DNA from 2 places in the Klebsiella planticola genome. Region 1 is predicted to be linked to the other one. Evidence: predicted binding sites of a transcription regulator. Region 1 holds the regulator's gene; the other holds the start of a gene.
The links. The regulator LexA, encoded in region 1, represses DNA repair genes until DNA is damaged. The targets are predictions, from matches to a motif close to TNCTGTATGTACATACAGNA.
Positions count from the first base shown of each region.

Region 1 (10,104 bases):
TAACAGCAACCACGGCAGCAGCTTAATCATCATCGCAAACAGCCCGCCGACGAACATCAGCACCGTGGCAACGACAATCGCGGCAAGAATCCCCAGAATCGACACGCCGGTGACCAGCAACATGACAAAAAATCCAATGACAAATAAGAGTTCCAGCATCGTCTTCTCCCCAAAGAAATAATCGAATGACTCTCCAGGTATTACAAGAAACGTGCCAAACTTAATACATTGAATTTAAAGAAAAACGCCCTGACGATTAAATCAGAGCGTGGCGTATTTGACTAAATTTTAGCGCAACATTAACGCTTATCGGCAACCAGCTTCAGCGCATGTTCCAGCACGTTAATATCCGCCCCCGCCTTGTGCGCATTTTCACTCAGATAGCGACGCCACTGCCGCGCGCCTGGGATACCCTGAAACAGGCCCAGCATATGGCGCGTGATATGGCCCAGATAGGTGCCGTTGGACAGCTCACGCTCGATATACGGGTACATCGCGCGCACCACGGCGACCGGGTCGCTATCAGCCCCCTCTACCGCAAAGATCTCCCTGTCGACCGAGGTCAGGAGCCCCGGGTTCTGATAGGCCTCGCGCCCCACCATCACGCCGTCCATATGCTGCAGATGCAATTTCGCCTCTTCCAGCGACTTAATTCCGCCGTTGATCGCCATCGTCAGGTGTGGGAAGTCGCGTTTCAGCTGATAAACGCGCGGATAATCCAGCGGTGGAATTTCACGATTTTCTTTTGGGCTCAGGCCGGAGAGCCAGGCTTTGCGAGCGTGGATGATAAACATCTCGCACTCACCGTTTCCGGAGACGGTATTGATGAAATCACACAGAAATTCATAGCTATCCTGGTCATCGATGCCGATACGGGTTTTTACCGTTACCGGGATGGACACCACGTCGCGCATCGCTTTGATACAGTCAGCTACCAGCTGCGCATTGCCCATCAGGCAGGCGCCGAACATCCCGTTTTGCACGCGGTCGGACGGACAGCCGACGTTGAGGTTGATCTCATCGTAACCGCGCGCCTCCGCCAGTTTCGCACACTGGGCGAGCGCAGCAGGATCGCTGCCGCCCAGCTGCAGAGCCAGCGGATGCTCTTCTTCGCTATAGGCCAGATAGTCGCCTTTGCCATGAATAATCGCTCCGGTCGTCACCATTTCGGTATACAGCAGCGTATGGCGCGACAGCAGGCGCAGGAAATAGCGACAGTGCCGGTCTGTCCAGTCGAGCATCGGCGCGATGGAAAAACGATGGGCGGCAAAAGCGTGAGATGTTGATTCTGGCATCATGGCGATAAACAGGCATCCGGGTAAAAAGGGGCGCTACTATAGCACAAAGATAAATCACAGAGGCATAGCAGCGCGACGGGTGCTGTGCCTCTGCCGGACAGACTAGCGCCTGCGCGGTTTACCATCGTGCGGGCCGAAAAATTGCGGCGGATGATCGACCCAGCGATCCTGACGCGTGGCGGCATATTCCGGGTTCAGCGGATAGTAGATGCGGTTAAATTTCTTGTTCGACTCCCCCACCACTAATAAGCGAACTTCCTGGTCGGTATTATTCAAAAAAGTGTGACACACTCCGGTTCCGGCCGGAAAACCGACGCTGTCGCCCGGCTCAAGCTTCCACAGATAGCCGTTAATCCAGACTTCAGGGTAGCCATCCAGCACATAGATAAACTCCTCCTCATCACTTTCAGCGTGGGGATAAGAGGTGCGGCGGCCCGGGGGCAAACGTTCATGATGAATACCCAGCCGGTTGAGCCTTAACCCCCGTGCCAGCGGCGCGCCGATGGAAAAACGCTCCGGGTTATTGGGATAAGTGGCATCATCTGGACCTTCCAGTTCGCGCCAATGTCGAATGCAATCAGGTCTTTTCATCGTTTTCTCCCGAAAATGAGATGCATCAGGTATAGCACAAGCCGCCGGTTCTCGGCGTTTTGCCTGGATCGTGATAAAGTAACAACTTCAGACTCACGCAACCAGAGGATGCTCATGAATAAGACCACTTCGCAAGAAATGTTAGCGCATGCTGAAAAGCTCTGCGCACAGCGCGGCGTGCGCCTGACTCCGCAGCGCCTGGAAGTGTTGCGTTTGATGAGCCTCCAGCAAGGGGCGATTAGCGCGTATGATCTGCTCGACCTGCTGCGTGAGAAAGAGCCGCAGGCAAAACCGCCGACGGTCTACCGGGCGCTGGAGTTTCTGCTGGAACAGGGGTTCGTGCACAAGGTGGAATCGACCAACAGCTACGTACTGTGCCATCTTTTCGATCAGCCGACCCATAGCTCAGCCATGTTTATCTGCGACCGCTGCGGCGTGGTCACGGAAGAGTGTGCCGAAGGCGTTGAAGACATCATGCATACGCTGGCGGCGAGAATGGGTTTTGCGCTACGCCACAATGTGATTGAGGCGCACGGCCTGTGCGCAGGTTGTGTCGAGGTCGAAGCCTGTAGCACCCCGGGACACTGCCATCACGACCATACCATTCAGATTAAAAAGAAAGCCCGCTGAGGCTATCGCCGCAGCGGGAATCGAGGTTGCCGGTACCTCCGTGTACCATCAGGCAGGCAATAACAAAGGGTTAATTCGTTAACACTCACCGCTACCAGCGGTGATCGTTTTTTCGTTCCCAGTCAGACACTTCTTTCTCCGCCTGATCTTTGGCGTATCCATAACGCTCCTGGATTTTACCGACCAGCTGGTCACGCTTACCCTCAATGACGGTCATATCGTCATCGGTCAGCTTGCCCCATTTCTCTTTCGCTTTACCTTTCAACTGTTTCCAGTTACCGCCGATTTCGTCTTTGTTCATAATTCAATCCTCATCGTTCGGTGAGTTAACAGCCCGCTGTGTGCCGGACATAGTATTAACTATAGATAAGAATTCTGAGTTGAATTTATTATTCGGAATCTTTAACCAATTACATATCAAAAATCACTACGAAAACCAGGTGCCACGCCGCCAGTGTCGCCGCCAGATGACCGCCAGCGACAGACCGCGCAGCGCGAGGAAAACCGCCAGCGCCAGCCATAGCGCGTGGTTGCCGAGGACCGGTAGCGTCAGTAGCGTCAGGGCAAACCCCGCCGCCGCCACCGCCATGCTGTTGCGCATCTCAGCCCCGCGCGTCGCGCCGATGAACATGCCATCCAGCAAATAACACCACACGCCAATCACCGGCAGCACGATCTGCCAGATCAGGTAGCGATCGGCAAGCAGCTGAAGCGAGGGCAGCGAGGTCAACAGGGCGACAATCTGCTGTCCCGCCACGGCATAGGTCGCCGCAAAGGCCAGCGCCACCATTCCCGACTGACGGCAGGCCGCTCGCCAGACCTCAAGCAGCTGGCTACCGTCACGCGCGCCGTAAGCCTGCCCGGAGTGCGCTTCCACGGCATAAGCAAAACCATCCAGGGCATAGGCGGTAAAGGTCAACATGGTCATCAGGAGCGCGTTGACGGCAACGATCTCGCCGCCAAGACGAGCGCCGAAAACGGTCACCGCACCAAAGCAGAGCTGAAGCAGCAGAGAGCGCAGCATGATATCGCGATTGAGCGCCAGCAAGCGGCGCATATCTCCGCGCCACGCGCGCTTGAGCAGGGCAAATGACACACCGCGTAGCGCCAGCACGCGTCTTGCCATCAGCAGCCCGATGATAAAGGTGACATATTCGGCGGTGACCGTCGCCAGCGCGGCACCCTGCACGTTCAGATGCAGGCCCATCACCAGCCACAGATCGAGCACGATATTCAGCAGGTTGCCGACAATCAGCAAAATCACCGGCGCCCGGGCATACTGTACGCCCAACAGCCAACCGAGCAGCACCAGGTTTGCCAGCGATGCCGGCGCGCTCAGCCAGCGGATGTCGAGAAAGCGCCGCGCCTGCTCCAGCACCGCTTCATTGCCGCCAACAATATGCAACGCCAGATCGATAAGCGGGGTTCGGAAAAGCACAATCAGCAGGCCGGCACCTGTTGCCAGCCCCAGCGGCTGCACCAGCGCCCGCGCCAGGCGGAGAGGATCTTTTGCGCCAAAGGCCTGTGCCGTCAGTCCGGTGGTACTCATCCGCAGGAAAAGCAGCAGCATAAAGAGAAAACTGGTGGCCGTCGCGCCGACCGCGACACCGCCGAGGTAAACCGGGCTGTCGAGATGACCAATCACGGCGGTATCCACCAGTCCCAGCAGCGGAACGGTGATATTGGAGAAAATCATGGGTAGCGCCAGGCGCCACAGGGCCTTATCAGCGGCGTTAAAGAACATGAGAAAGAGCCTGACCGGGAGGAGACAGCGCAGCATCATGCATCAGACGATGCTGCGTGGGGAAGGTGTTACAGCCACTCACCGTTACGAATCACGCCAACGGCCAGCCCTTCAATAGTGAAATTTTGCTCGCGTAGATTCACCACGATAGGGGAAAATTCGCTGTTTTCTGGCAGGAGTTCGACGATGTTGCCCTGCTTTTTAAGACGCTTAACGGTGACCTCTTCGTCAATACGCGCCACGACAACCTGGCCGTTGCGTACATCCTGAGTTTTATGGACCGCCAGCAGATCGCCATCGAGAATACCGATATCTTTCATTGACATACCGCTAACCCGCAGCAAAAAGTCGGCATTCGGCTTGAACATCGCCGGATCGACCTGGAAGTGGCCTTCGATATGCTGCTGAGCCAGCAGCGGCTCACCGGCCGCCACGCGTCCAATCAACGGTAGACCTGGTTCTTCTTCCGTCAGCAGGCGAATCCCCCGGGAGGCGCCGGAGATAATCTCGATCGCGCCCTTACGCGCCAGCGCTTTCAGGTGTTCTTCCGCCGCGTTTGGGGAACGGAACCCCAAGCGCTGAGCAATTTCCGCACGCGTCGGCGGCATGCCCGTCTGGCTGATGTGATCCCGAATGAGATCAAACACCTCTTGCTGCCTGGTCGTTAACGCTTTCATCCCGCCCCCTGGGTGTATATACAGTTATGCTGTGAGTATATACAGCTAACGGTGATTTTGGAATCAAATTTCACACAAAAATCAGGAGATTCTTTCCATTTTGCGTCCCCGATAGCCCATGGCGCCAGGGGTGATTGTCGCCGGCCGGGCAAAAGCTCATCGGGTTCGCCCGATCGCCGGGAAGACATCGCAAAGCGGAATATCTCACCACGTGGCCGCTCAGTGATAGCGAGCCCACAGTAAGAGCGCCCAGGTGATCAGCGCGATCGCAATGGCCAGCAGCACCGCCGCAGACCCCATATCTTTCGCCCGACCGGACAGCTCATGATGTTCCGGGCCAATACGGTCCACCACCGCCTCAATCGCGCTATTAAGAATTTCGACTATCATCACTATCAGGACCGAGCCTATCAGCAGCACACGCGTGATGGCGTCGACGTCCAGCCAGCAGGCGATCGCTACAGCAACAATGGCGGCGATGCCTTCTTGACGAAATGCGGCCTCATTTATCCATGCCGCACGGAACCCTTTCCAGGAATAACCTGCCGCTTTAATGATTCGGGTTAACCCAGTGGTATTATTGGCCATCAAAAGAACCTTTTTATGTAAATGACGTCAATGAGTGTACGCGTTTGCCGCGTGGCAACGGAAATTTTGCGCGCTTTCTGTTATTCTTGCCGCGCATTTGCATGATTAACCAGAGGCTTCACATCGTTTATGTCCGGCTGGCAACGAATTTACTATAAATTACTGAATTTACCATTACGGGTGCTGGTAAAAAGCAAGTCTATTCCCGCAGAACCTGCTCAGGAATTAGGGCTGGATACCTCGCGTCCTATCATGTACGTCCTGCCTTATAATTCAAAGGCGGACCTGCTGACCCTGCGCGCTCAGTGCCTGGAGCACGATTTACCCGATCCGCTTGAACCGCTGGAAATCGACGGCGCGCTGCTGCCGCGCTACGTCTTTATCCACGGCGGCCCGCGCGTCTTTACCTACTACGCGCCGAAAGAAGAGTCGATTAAGCTGTTCCACGACTACCTGGATCTGCACCGCAACCATCCTGACCTGGACGTGCAAATGGTGCCGGTGTCGGTGATGTTTGGGCGTGCGCCTGGGCGCGAAAAAGGCGAAGTTAACCCGCCGCTGCGCATGCTGAATGGCATTCAGAAGTTCTTCGCCGTTCTGTGGCTGGGACGCGACAGCTTTGTCCGTTTCTCGCCGCCGGTTTCTCTGCGCAGAATGGCCACCGAACACGGCACCGATAAAATTATCGCCCAGAAGCTGGCCCGCGTCGCGCGTATGCACTTCGCCCGCCAGCGTCTGGCAGCCGTCGGCCCACGTCTGCCGGCGCGTCAGGACCTGTTCAATAAGCTGCTGGCATCCAAAGCCATCGCCCGCGCGGTAGAAGATGAAGCGCGCAGCAAGAAAATCTCCCATGAGAAGGCGCAGCAAAACGCCATCGCGCTGATGGAAGAGATCGCCGCGAACTTCTCTTATGAGATGATTCGCCTGACCGACCGCGTTCTCGGTTTTACCTGGAACCGTCTCTATCAGGGGATCAACGTCCACAACGCCGAGCGCGTACGTCAGTTGGCCCATGAAGGGCACGAGATTGTCTACGTACCGTGCCATCGTAGCCATATGGACTACCTGCTGCTCTCCTACGTGCTGTATCACCAGGGGCTGGTGCCGCCGCATATTGCCGCCGGTATCAACCTGAACTTCTGGCCAGCAGGCCCCATTTTCCGCCGCGGTGGCGCATTCTTTATTCGTCGTACCTTTAAGGGCAATAAGCTCTATTCAACGGTGTTCCGCGAATATCTCGGCGAGTTGTTCAGCCGGGGTTACTCCGTGGAGTACTTCGTTGAAGGGGGCCGCTCGCGTACCGGCCGTCTGCTGGATCCGAAAACCGGTACCCTGTCGATGACCATCCAGGCCATGCTGCGCGGCGGGACCCGACCGATCACGCTGGTGCCTATCTACATCGGTTACGAGCACGTGATGGAAGTGGGCACCTACGCCAAAGAGCTGCGCGGTGCGACGAAAGAAAAAGAGAGTCTGCCGCAGATGCTGCGCGGCCTGAGCAAGCTGCGTAACCTCGGTCAGGGCTATGTTAACTTTGGCGAACCTCTGCCGCTGATGACTTACCTGAACCAGCATGTTCCGGAATGGCGTGAGTCTATCGATCCGATCGAAGCGGTTCGCCCATCGTGGCTGACGCCGACGGTCAACAATATTGCTTCCGACCTGATGGTGCGCATCAACAACGCCGGCGCGGCCAACGCCATGAACCTGTGCTGCACCGCGCTGCTGGCCTCTCGTCAGCGCTCGTTGACCCGCGAACAGCTGACGCAACAGCTGGAGTGCTACCTCGATCTGCTGCGCAACGTACCGTACTCCCCGGATGCGACCACGCCGACGGCCTCCGCCAGCGAGCTGATTGACCACGCGCTGAAGATGAATAAGTTCGAGGTCGAGAAAGATACCATCGGCGATATCATCATTCTGCCGCGCGAGCAGGCGGTGCTGATGACCTACTACCGCAACAACATCGCCCATATGCTGATGCTGCCGTCGCTGCTGGCGGCGATCATTACCCAGCATCGTCGTATCACCCGCGCGGAAGTGCTGCGTCACGTTGAGATGTTCTATCCGCTGCTGAAGGCCGAGCTATTCCTGCGCTGGGAAAAAGCAGAGCTGGCTGGCGTCATCGATGCCCTGGCGGCGGAAATGCAGCGTCAGGGGCTGATTGTCCTGAGCGATGAGGCAATCAGCATCAATCCGTCCCACTCCCGTTCCTTGCAGCTGCTGGCCGCAGGCGCGCGCGAGACGCTCCAGCGCTACGCCATTACCTTCTGGCTGCTGAGCGCGAACCCGTCCATCAACCGCAGTTCTCTGGAGAAAGAGAGCCGCACGGTGGCGCAGCGTCTGTCGGTGCTGCACGGTATCAACGCGCCGGAGTTCTTCGATAAAGCGGTATTCAGTACGTTAGTGCTGACGCTGCGCGATGAGGGCTATATCAGCGACACCGGCGATGCTGAGCCGGCAGAGACGCTGAAGGTCTACCAGATGCTGGCCGATCTGATTACGTCGGATGTGCGCTTGACGATTGAAAGCGTCACGCAGGATGAAGCGTAACGACTGAGACAGGCTTTCCTCTCCCCCGGCTATGGCGTTTGCGCCGCATGCCGGGGGAAAGGAAGAGACTACTGCAGATAGCTCATCGCCAGACCGAGAAACACCACCAGTCCGACGTAGTTATTATTTAAAAACGCTTTAAAGCAGTCGTCCCGTTCGCGACGGAAAATCAGCTTCTGCTGCCAGAAAAACAGCCCTGCGGCGATAAACAGCGACCAGTAATATTCCCAGTGCAGCCCGTTCAGCCAGCCGATGGCGGCCAGCAGTACCAGCACCCCAATCTGCAATATACCGATAATGGTACGGTCATGTTCGCCGAACAAGATCGCCGTTGATTTAATCCCGATTTTGACGTCATCGTCCCTGTCGACCATCGCGTACTGGGTATCGTAAGCCACCGCCCACAAAATATTGGCGAGGAACATCAGCCAGCAGCTTAACGGCAACGCTTCGCTCACCGCCGAGAAGGCCATCGGAATCGACCAGCCGAACGCCGCGCCCAGCACCACCTGCGGCAAGTGGGTATAGCGTTTCATAAACGGATACACCCACGCCAGCGCCAGCGCCGCCACCGACAGCAGGATGGTCATGGTGTTTAAGGTCAGCACCAGCAGGAACGAAAGCACAACCAGCACGGCAAACAGAATCCGGGCCTCTTTCTCCGAGACATCGCCGCTGGGCAGCGGGCGGCGGGCGGTGCGTTTAACATGGCCGTCAAACTTTCGGTCGGCGTAATCATTCACCACGCAACCGGCGGCGCGCATCAGCCAGACGCCGGCGACAAAAACGGCCAGAATCCACAGCGGCGGAATCCCCGGCGTCGCCACCCACAGTGCCCACAGCGTCGGCCACAGCAACAGCAGCGCGCCAATGGGTTTGTCAGTACGCATCAGGCGATGAAACGCCAACAGCTTATTCTGCGCCAGACTCCTCTCCATTTTCTTTTCCTCTTAATACAGCGGCGACGCAGGCAGAAAAAGTTCTGTCAGCAGCAGCGGTTTACCGCTCAGCCGCAGGCGAGAACGACGCCCCCACAGCTCTGCTGTGCGCCCAATTTCAATAAAATCGCGGGTTAATGTCGATGACGTGAACAAATAACGCCCCAGCGGCGTCTGCCCCAACTGCTGCAGGGCCAGTTCCGGGCCGCACAGCGTCGACTCAGGCACGACCGTTCGGCCAGCGAGCCAGGGTTCACCATTGGCGCAAAGTATGATTTCCCGCAGCCAGTAACGCGCTTCATCCGGCAGCAACGCCTCTTCACCCACCAGCGCTTCCCGGCCGACGAAACCCTCGTTGACTCGATTAACACTGACCTTTTTCCCTTGTTGCTCAAAGCGTTGAGTCATTGAGTCTTCCAGCAACAGCCAGTCGCGCAGGTGCGGTTCCAGCGGGGGTATCGCGGCAAAATAGCGCAGCGCACGCAGTTGCGTAAGCGCAGGATGTGACATGCCTGATTCTCCGTTACATAACGTAGCAGCATTGTATCGCAGAATAAGCCAGTCAGGGCGGGCAAAGCGTCAAGATACGATCATCGGCGTAACAGCCATGCAACAGCAGCCGCCACGCGATAAAAAAAGGTGCGTCCAGGCGGACGCACCTAAAGGCTGTGCCTAAACATCAGCATTGTGGGGAGACGATCACCCCTTGCCTTTTACACTGCTGATAAAGGTGGAACGAGCAGATTTCGAGCCGAGGCGCTCAGCTTCGTTCATCAGTTTAAGGGCTTTATCGATATCACCTTTCGCAACCGCCTGCTTGATGCCGTTGTTAAAGTAAGTTTCCGTATCGTCAAGCATCGGTTCGCTCTTCGCAGCCGGCGCTGGCGCCGCAGCTGGAGCAACGGCCGGCGCGGCGGCTGGCGCGTTGTAGACCGGAGCCGCGGTATTACCGACGGTCACTGGGCCCGGGCCGGAGGAGCCAAACAGCGGCCCAACCAGCACGCTGGAGCCGGAAGAAGTTTTCACCTTCAGACCCAGGGTACCTTCGGTGGTATGTTTGGCAATCGGGTCCGGAATATCCGGCA
Region 1 covers NZ_CP026047.1:2,059,309-2,069,412, reverse strand. The annotation lists gene pspG (envelope stress response protein PspG) at 1-159, opposite strand, end outside; gene dusA (tRNA dihydrouridine(20/20a) synthase DusA) at 300-1,298, opposite strand; gene MC50_RS10015 (cupin domain-containing protein) at 1,401-1,889, opposite strand; gene zur (zinc uptake transcriptional repressor Zur) at 2,004-2,519, shown strand; gene MC50_RS10005 (CsbD family protein) at 2,611-2,820, opposite strand; gene dinF (MATE family efflux transporter DinF) at 2,947-4,263, opposite strand; gene lexA (transcriptional repressor LexA) at 4,332-4,940, opposite strand; gene MC50_RS09985 (diacylglycerol kinase) at 5,160-5,528, opposite strand; gene plsB (glycerol-3-phosphate 1-O-acyltransferase PlsB) at 5,658-8,081, shown strand; gene ubiA (4-hydroxybenzoate octaprenyltransferase) at 8,150-9,019, opposite strand; gene ubiC (chorismate lyase) at 9,032-9,529, opposite strand; gene malM (maltose operon protein MalM) at 9,719-10,104, opposite strand, start outside.

Region 2 (10,104 bases), 110 kb from region 1:
GTTACTCTTCTTTGCTCCCCGCCTCTTCAGCGGCGGCATCCTCGTCACGCGTCAGACGTTTTCCGGTATAGAAACGCGCAAAGAACACCCCGATCTCAAACAAGCAGTACATCGGAATTGCCAGCAGCGTTTGCGAGAAAACATCCGGTGGCGTCAGCAGCATGCCGACGACGAATGCTCCCACCAACACGTACGGCCGCTTCTTACGCAAATCTTCCGGGGTCGTGACGCCCATCCAGCACAGCAGCACGATCGCAACCGGCACTTCAAACGAAACGCCAAAGGCGATAAACAGCGCCATGACGAAATCGAGATAGCTGCGAATATCCGTCGAGACCTGCACGCCCTCCGGCGCCGCGTGGGTCAGGAAACCAAACGCCAGCGGGAAAACGACAAAGTAGGCAAACGCCATACCGATATAGAACAGCAGCGTACTGGAAACCAGCAGCGGCATAACCAGCCGACGCTCATGTTTATACAGCGCCGGGGCAACAAACGCCCAGACCTGGTAAAGAATCACCGGCACCGACAGAATCACCGAAACCATGAAGGTCAGTTTGATCGGCGTAAAGAAAGGGGAAGCCACGTCGGTGGCGATCATCGTTGCACCCACCGGCATCTGCCGGATAAGCGGTGCGGAAACCAGCTGATAGATGTCGTTGGCGAAGTACACTAACGCCAGGAAAATGACCAGTATCGCGATGATGCTATTGATCAGGCGCTTACGCAGCTCAATCAAATGCGAAATTAGCGGTTGAGTATCTTCTACGCCCATTTTTACGGTTTATCACTCGATGCAGGGGAGGAATCGGAAGCTGTCACGGCAACTTTTTCTTTGGCGACCGGGAGCGGGTCAGGCTGCATAGCCGGCTGCTCTGGCACAACGCTCTCTTCTGCGGCTGGAGCGTGAACGGGCGCGCTGGCCTGATGTTCAGCCGTCGCCGGCGTAATGTCCTGGCGCTGCGCTTCACTGCCCTTCACTATCGGGTTATGAATCGTGTTCGCTTCGTCGCTCGCTTTCTCAGGATCGTGGGCGGTATAAGAACGTTTCATAGATTCAGCGGCTTCACGCAGCTCATCCATTGACGCTTTCAGCTCCGGCGTCAGGTTATCCAGGCTCGCCTTTTCCACTTTCTTCAGGCTTTCCTGGAACTCCTGCAGTTTTAGTTCCTGAGTGATCTCATTTTGTACGGTAGCCGCCAGCGATCGTAGCGTACGAATCCAGCTGGCCACCGTTTTTACCGCTACAGGCAATCGCTGTGGCCCCAGGACAATGAGGCCAATGACGAACACCAGCAGTAGTTCACTAAAACCGATATCGAACACGAATTACACCTGCTCTTTGTCGTGGCGTTTTGTCTCGTCTTTTTTCGCATCATCCGGCTTATCAGCGATCGATTTCGCCGTGAAATCTGCATCCGGAGCAGACTTTTCAGGTTTTTCATCATCGCTCATGGCTTTTTTAAAGCCTTTGATCGATGCCCCCAAATCTGACCCCAGCGAGCTCAACTTTTTCGTCCCGAAAAGCAGAACCACAATGACGACAACAATTAATAACTGCCAAATACTGATACCACCCATACACGTTCCTCTATGACAGATGATGAATGATTAGGACGCATTATACACGTCATCCCACAAGCCGCCTCTTTGTCAGGCCGCTCGCATGACTTCGCGCAAAAACCAATGCGCTGTGATAAAGGCGCTTCCCATCAGTGCGTTTTCCGCCAGCCAATCAGCCAGGACACCGCGCCAGCGGCCATCAACCAGCCTGGCATCATGCCCCATTCCGGGCGGTGGATAAATAACAGCGTACCACTCAGTAACAGAACCGCGCCTATACCAAACAGATAACGGGACTGCCCCTGACGAACATGTCGCACCTGGAAGTCGCGCACGATGGTATCCACGCTGGTCTGCAGCTGCTTACTCTGCTGCAAAGTCTGGTACACCAGCTCAGGTATCTCCGGCATTCTTTCGATCCAGAACGGCGCTTTTTCTTTAAACGCACGCACCAGCGCCGGAATGCCGACCTGATCTTTAATCCACGACTCAAGGAAAGGTTTCGCCGTTTTCCACAAGTCTAACTGAGGATAGAGCTGGCGGCCTACCCCTTCTACGTAAAGTAATGTCTTCTGCAGCAGCACCAGCTGCGGCTGCACTTCCATATTGAAGCGCCGGGCGGTGTTAAACAGGTTCAGCAGCACATGACCAAACGAGATCTCAGCCAGCGGCTTCTCGAAGATCGGTTCGCAGACGGTGCGAATAGCAAACTCGAACTCTTCAACATTGGTATCCGCAGGAACCCAGCCTGAATCCACGTGCAGCTCGGCGACTTTACGGTAATCACGGTTGAAGAAGGCGATGAAGTTTTCCGCCAGGTAGCGCTTATCTTCTTTGTTCAGCGACCCCACGATACCGCAGTCGATCCCGATGTACTGGGGGTTCTCCGGATGGTCGTAGCTAACAAAAATATTGCCCGGATGCATATCCGCGTGGAAGAAGCTGTCGCGGAACACCTGGGTGAAAAAGACCTGCACGCCGCGTTCCGCCAGCAGCTTCATGTTCGTGCCCTGCGCCTCCAGCGCCTCCACGTCGGAAACCGGAATCCCGTAAATCCGCTCCATCACCATCATGCCTTCGCTGCAGTAATCAGAGTAGACTTCCGGTACATAGAGCATCGGGCTGTCTTCAAAGTTGCGCCGCAGCTGAATGGCGTTGGCCGATTCACGTAGCAGGTTAAGTTCATCCAACAGCGTTTTTTCGTATTCGCGCACCACTTCCTGCGGGCGCAGGCGGCGACCGTCGGGCAGTAAGCGCGGCACCCAGCGCGCGAGACGATAGATAAGTTTCATATCCGCTTTAATCACCGGCACGATGTCCGGGCGGATCACCTTGATAACGACCTCTTTGCCGTTTTCTTTCAGCCGTGCGGTATGGACCTGCGCAATAGAGGCCGATGCCAGCGGTTCAATCGAGAAATCGTCAAACCAGGCCTCTACGGGAAGGCCGCCCATCGCCTGTTCAATCTGCTGTTTCGCCAGCCGACCATCGAAGGGCGCTACGCGATCCTGCAGCAGCGCGAGCTGATCGGCGATTTGCGGCGGGAACAGATCGCGGCGGGTAGAGAGCATCTGACCGAACTTGATCCACACCGGCCCCAGCTCCTGCAGCGCAAGGCGCAGACGTTCGCCGAGGGGTTGGTTTTTATGACGATTCGGCATCCAGAACAGCATCCGCCGCCCGATACGCAGCGGCAGCGTGATACGCATTTTGGGAATGAGCTCATCAAGCCCATAGCTCAAAAAGGTGCGGATAATAAGATACAGGCGCCGTAATTCTCCTGGCGTCATTTGCCCTCCAGCGTTTCCAGCCGTTTTTCCAGTGCGGAAAGCGCGCGTTCCACAGCCGCGGTCTCTTCGCCAAACCAGGCCATTTCCAGCGGCCCCGGCGCCATACGCCACTCTTCGGTCAGCGCCTCAGCGACATAGCGCTGCTGACGCTGAACGCCGTGCAGCAGAAAGCGAGCTCCGGAGCGAAAGACCTTACTGACCCCTTCCGCAACGATATCGCCGGTGTAAGGCGCCAGCAGCTCAGCCGGATCGAATTCCGCCAGGTCACATAGCGCTACCGTGTTCTGCACCACCTGCAGATCGCCCTGCACTTCCAGGTCACCGCTGCGAATAAGCGCCGTGAGCTGTTGACGGTTGCGCAGCTGTGGCAGCACGCTGAGGCGGGTAATGACGGTACAGTCGGCATCGCCTTCCCAGGCCCCCAGCACATCCACCTGACGCTCGCTGAAGACCAGCACAACTGGCGTCGACAGCTCCTTCAGCTCAACGCGCAGCACCTTCCCCAGCAGACGCTGGCGAGCAGGTTTTAACGCTTTGTCGCGCCAGAGAAAGGTATTGAGGGCGGTTTCAATGCCAGCGGTAACCAGTGGTTTGAAAGGCATGCGATCCCTCCTGTCAGAACTTATAACCGCGGTGCAACGCAACGATACCAGCCGTCAGGTTGTAGTAGTCGACGTTTTCGAAACCGGCGTCCTGCATCATGGCTTTCAGGGTGTCCTGATTCGGGTGCATACGAATAGATTCCGCCAGGTAGCGATAGCTTTCACCGTCTTTGGCAACCAGCTCCCCTACGCGCGGCAGCACGTGGAAGGAGTAGGCATCATAGGCTTTGCTGAGCGGTTCAATAATCGGTTTCGAAAACTCGAGTACCAGCAGACGACCGCCCGGCTTCAGGACGCGATACATTGAACGCAGCGCTTTTTCTTTATCGGTGACGTTACGCAGACCGAAGGAAATGGTGATGCAGTCAAACGTATTGTCGGCAAACGGCAGGGCTTCCGCGTTAGCCTGAACGTATTCAACGTTGCCGACGATACCGATGTTGCGCAGCTTTTCGCGGCCCATTTTCAGCATGGAGTCGTTGATATCCGCCAGCATGACGCGCCCCGTTTCACCCACCAGGCGAGAGAACTTCGCCGTCAGGTCGCCGGTGCCGCCGGCCAGGTCCAGAACGGTCTGTCCGCGGCGTACGCCGCTGCAGTCGATGGTGAAACGCTTCCACAAACGATGAATACCGAACGACATCAGATCATTCATAACATCATATTTTGCGGCCACAGAATGGAATACATGTGCCACCATGTCCGCCTTCTGCTCTTTGGCTACGGTCTGAAAACCAAAGTGCGTCGTTTCTTGTGAATCCTCAACCATCTCAATGCCTGCTTATCAAGAAAATGTTCGCCGAGTGTAACAGATTCAGCGCATTTCCCATACGGTTCAACGCGGCGTAGAGGGTTCACCGGACATCGCCTCATCGGCCCGATCGGCGATAAATTCGTTATCTTCCAGCGCGTTTTCGTCTTCTTCAGAACGATATTCGTCATCCTGAGCCGTTGCCTGATCGACTAAATCAGGATTAATCCCGCGCTTCACTTCAACACCAAGACCGCGGAACGCCTCTGCCTGCACCAGCAGATTCCCGCGCCCGGAAGCGAGCTTTTTCATCGCCTGGCGATAGTTATCCTGGGCTTTATCCAGGCTCTGTCCGATGGCGGACATATCATCAACGAACAGGCGCATTTTGTCGTACAGACGACCTGCGCGTTCAGCGATTTTCTGCGCATTGCGGCTTTGATGTTCATAACGCCAGAGATTGGCAATCGTCCGCAGCGCCACCAGCAGCGTCGTCGGGCTGACCAGCATAATATTGTTCTTCAGCGCTTCGCTGATAAGTTCAGGCTGACGGTCGATAGCCAGCAGGAAAGCCGGCTCCACGGGAATAAACATCAGCACATAGTCGAGCGAGCGCAGGCCCGGCAGCTGTTGATAATCTTTACGCCCGAGCAGGCGAATATGGTTCCGCACCGAGGCGATATGCTCCTGCAGCGCCGCCTCGCGGGTGTAGTCATCTTCGGCATTAAAATAGCGCTCGTAGGCCACCAGCGTCATTTTGGCATCAATGACCACGTCTTTCCCCTGCGGCAGGCGGACGATCACATCGGGCTGCATGCGCGAACGCCCTTCTGTTTCGATGCTGACCTGGGTCTGGTATTCATACCCTTCGCGTAGCCCGGAAGCTTCCAGCACGCGGGTTAACACCACCTCTCCCCAGTTACCCTGCGTTTTGTTATCCCCTTTCAACGCCCGGGTCAGGTTCAGCGCCTCCTGCGCCATCTGCGCATTCAGCTGCTGCAGATTGCGGATCTCATGGGCCAACGTATGCCGCTCGCGCGCCTCCTGGCCAAAACTGTCCTGCACCTGGCGGCGGAAACCGTCCAGCTGTTCACGCAGCGGCGTTAGCAGGCCATGTAAACTCTGCCGGTTCTGTTCATCGACGCGCCGGTTGCTGTGTTCGAAAATGCGGTTAGCCAGGTTTTCAAACTGCTCGCTCAGACGCTGTTCGCTGTTCACCATCTGGCGGATTTTATCCTCGGCGTGTATCCGGGTAGATTCAAGGCGGGTGGTGACTTCGCGGAGATCGGCCTCCAGTGAGCTATTGATGTCACGCAGGCTGCGCAGTTCGTTATTCAGCAACTCGCATTCATCGCGCCAGTGGGCCTCTTGCACCAGCTGCTGGCGCGCAGCGCTGAGCTCGATATCCAGTTCACGGCGATCCTCGATAAGGTCGGCGCGAATTTGGTCAGCTTTGGCTTTGGTCGCCAGCCACCCTGCGACCAGCCCTACGGCCAGCGCCACGATGGCACTTATCACAATCGAGATATCCACAACGCCCCCTGCGGCAACAACTTACGGCACAAAAATAGAATTGTGCTGTACAAACGTCCAGTTTAAAAGAGATTTCCTGCGAGGCGCAGCGCAAAAAAGAAAGGCCGGAAGATCCGGCCCTGGGGTGAGAGGCGAGGAATTACAGCAGACGGCGAGCCGCTTCCACCACGATTTTTACCGCGTGGCTTTCGGTTTGCTTCATGGTTTCCGCGTTCGGAATTTCCTGCTGGGTACGGTTGACGATAACCCCGGCGACCATCCCGGCACGCAGCCCCTGGCTGGCACACATGGTCAGCAGGGTCGCAGATTCCATCTCGTAGTTCATGACCCCCATGGACTGCCACTCTTCCATAGAACCTTTAAAACGGCTGACCACGCGACCGGAGAAGGTGTCGTAGCGCTCCTGGCCCGGGTAGAAGGTGTCAGATGATGCGGTAACGCCGATATGGGTGGTCGCACCGATCGATTTTGCCGCTTCAACCAGCGCAGTGGTACAGGCAAAGTCAGCCACGGCCGGGTATTCCATCGGCGCAAAGTGCAGACTCGCGCCATCGAGACGTACCGATGCGGTGGTGACCAGCACGTCGCCGACGTTAATGTGTGGCTGGATAGCCCCGGTGGTGCCGATACGCAGGAAGGTACGAATCCCCAGCTGCGCCAGTTCTTCAACGGCAATCGACGTTGACGGGCCGCCGATACCGGTAGAGCAGACAATGACCGACTTGCCATCCAGTTCGGCACGCCAGGAGGTAAATTCGCGGTGAGATGCCAGCTTGACCGGCTTATCCATCAGCGCGGCGATCTTTTCCACACGCTCCGGATCGCCAGGGACGATAGCCAGCGTAGCCCCTTGTAAATCGTTTTTGGTGAGGCCGAGATGAAAAACATCAGACTTAGACATAAAAAACTCCTCTGTGGGTCGAATTATCAGCAGAAGCAAAACGGTACTTTACAGAAGCTACCCGCTAAATTTTGTGACAAAAATCACCATGAACAAAAAACATTGCAATGATTTTCCATCAAAAAGTGATAAACATCACATTAACAAGTTATATTCATCGTGCCTGAACAAAAGATAGCCTGTTTCAGGCACTGTGCTTTGTTAACGTCCGGTCGATAGCGTCTATAGTTATCGATGCGCTAATAAATAAGGGTACGGAGAATACCATGACCACAACCAAGCAACCTGGCTTTGCGCCTGCAGCCACGCCGCACGCTTCTACCGCCGTTCATACCTCGGAGGAGAGCATCACCACAGGCGAAACGTCGATCCCCACTCAGGGAGAGAACATGCCGGCCTATCATGCTCGTCCGAAGAACGCCGATGGCCTGCTCCCGGTCGTTATCGTTGTTCAGGAAATTTTCGGCGTCCATGAACATATCCGCGACATTTGCCGCCGTCTGGCGCAGGAGGGGTATCTGGCTATCGCACCAGAGCTCTACTTCCGTCAGGGCGATCCGAATGACTATACCGATATCCCCACCCTGTTCCAGGAGCTGGTCAGCAAAGTGCCGGATGCACAGGTGCTGGCGGACCTCGACCATGTCGCCAGCTGGGCCGCACGTCACGGAGGCGATGCTCATCGTCTGCTGATCACCGGCTTCTGCTGGGGGGGACGCATTACCTGGCTTTATGCCGCCCACAACCCGCAGTTGAAAGCCGCCGTCGCCTGGTACGGGAAGCTGGTCGGGCAGAAAACCCTCAACTCAGCGAAATATCCGGTGGATATCGCCGTTGATCTCAACGCGCCGGTGCTGGGGTTGTATGGCGGCAAAGACGCCAGCATTCCGCAGGATACGGTGGAAACCATGCGCCACGCGCTTCGCGCGGCCAACGCCAAAGCAGAGATCATCGTCTACCCGGAAGCCGATCACGCCTTTAACGCCGATTATCGCGCCAGCTATCATGAAGAGTCGGCCAAAGACGGCTGGCAGCGCATGCTGGCGTGGTTTGCACAGTATGGCGGGAAGCGCGCGTAAGCCGCTAGCGGTTGCCGATATGACGGTTAATCATATCGGCGATCGTGCCGTCATTCTTCCATGCCGCCAGGCAACCACAGACAAATTCATAGTGTTGTAGCCGGTTTCGTGGAACGCAAATCGCTTGCTGTATCTGACTAAAGCTATCAGGCAGCAGGCGAAACTGGGGATATTCCCGCGCCACGCTGGCAAGCGGTTGACGGATCCCGGCAACCATCTCCCCTTCCCCGGCGATAAAAGCGCGGATCGCCTCCTGGGAGGTGGCGTATTGACGCATCGTGGCATGCTGTAACGTGCGAATCAGATACAGCTCATAGGCCGCCCCTTTCCCGACGTTAATCGTCACTCCCGGGCGATCCATCTCTTGTACGGAGTGAATATCGCTGTCGTTTCTGACCAGCGCTGAACTTTCAATCGTGACATAGGGCGGGGTGAAGCACAGTTTGTCTTCGCGAGCGGGATCAATCGCCAGGAAAGCAATATCCCACTGGTTCAGCAAAGCCGCATCAACCACTTTTCCGGCCGTCGGCCAGGTCACAAATCGCGCCTCGCAACCGTATTCAGCGGCCAGTTTTTTGGCTAACTCGGCGGTGATGCCACCCGGGGTATTATCCGGCAATAACGTGGCAAGAACCGGGTTCCCCAGATTAATAGCAAAACATAAAGACCGCTGCGGATCGTCAAGTCTGGTCATCATTCTCCCCCGGAAATGTCTGTACGTGCCCTGTGCAGCTAAGCGTAGCCCAGCCGCGAGAACTCCGCAGGTTGCACGGCGCATGGGCCAGCACGGAAGAAAAAAGAGGAGGAGGTCTGGGCCTCCTCCGGGATGGGGGGTAACGGAATTAGGCCTGGCGCAGATTCTGCGCGGCTTTCACCATGTTGGCCAGCGCAGCGCGGGTTTCCGGCCAGCCGCGGGTTTTCAGGCCACAGTCCGGGTTGACCCACAGACGCTCTGCCGGGATACGCTGCGCCGCTTTCGCCAGCAGCGCTTCAATCCATTCCACGCTCGGCACGTTCGGCGAGTGGATGTCATATACGCCCGGTCCGATTTCGTTCGGGTATTCGAACTCTTCAAACGACTCCAGCAGCTCCATGTCAGAACGCGAGGTTTCAATGGTGATCACGTCCGCATCCAGTGCGGCAATGGAATCCATGATGTCGTTGAACTCGCAGTAACACATATGGGTGTGGATCTGGGTATCATCCCGCGCCACCGCGGCATTGATTCGGAAGGCTTCTACGCCCCACTGCAGGTAAGCATCCCAGTCGCTACGCTTAAGCGGCAGGCCTTCACGCAGCGCCGGCTCATCAATCTGGATAATACCGATACCGGCCGCCTCCAGATCCGCCACTTCGTCACGCAGCGCCAGCGCAATCTGCTTAGCGATGGTTTCACGGCTGACATCTTCACGCGGGAAGGACCAGCACAGAATGGTCACCGGGCCGGTGAGCATACCTTTCACCGGTTTGTCGGTCAGCGACTGAGCGAATTTCGCCCACTCAACGGTGATCGCCTCCGGACGGCTGACGTCACCGATCACCACCGGCGGTTTCACGCAGCGGGAGCCGTAGCTCTGGACCCAGCCGTTCTGCGTGAAGATGAAGCCATCGAGGTGCTCGCCGAAGTACTCCACCATGTCGTTACGCTCGGCTTCGCCGTGAACCAGAACATCTAATCCTAAACGTTCCTGCTCAACAATCGCCTGCTTGATGTGCTCCGCAATACCGGTGCGATAGTGGTTCGCATCGAGATTGCCTTTTTTGAAGTCCAGACGCAGGCCACGGATCTCGGTAGTCTGTGGGAAAGAGCCGATGGTCGTGGTCGGCCACGCCGGTAGATTGAAGCGCGTACGCTGTGCCCTGGCACGCTCAGCGTATGGGCTGT
Region 2 covers NZ_CP026047.1:1,953,377-1,963,480, reverse strand. The annotation lists gene tatC (Sec-independent protein translocase subunit TatC) at 2-775, opposite strand; gene tatB (Sec-independent protein translocase protein TatB) at 778-1,326, opposite strand; gene tatA (Sec-independent protein translocase subunit TatA) at 1,330-1,581, opposite strand; gene ubiB (ubiquinone biosynthesis regulatory protein kinase UbiB) at 1,713-3,353, opposite strand; gene ubiJ (ubiquinone biosynthesis protein UbiJ) at 3,350-3,955, opposite strand; gene ubiE (bifunctional demethylmenaquinone methyltransferase/2-methoxy-6-polyprenyl-1,4-benzoquinol methylase UbiE) at 3,969-4,724, opposite strand; gene rmuC (DNA recombination protein RmuC) at 4,791-6,239, opposite strand; gene udp (uridine phosphorylase) at 6,379-7,140, opposite strand; gene MC50_RS09460 (dienelactone hydrolase family protein) at 7,407-8,219, shown strand; gene MC50_RS09455 (transporter substrate-binding domain-containing protein) at 8,224-8,913, opposite strand; gene metE (5-methyltetrahydropteroyltriglutamate--homocysteine S-methyltransferase) at 9,062-10,104, opposite strand, start outside.
Region 2: rmuC (DNA recombination protein RmuC) is a predicted target of LexA. The motif match lies at 6,283-6,302, and genes of this name have one in related genera.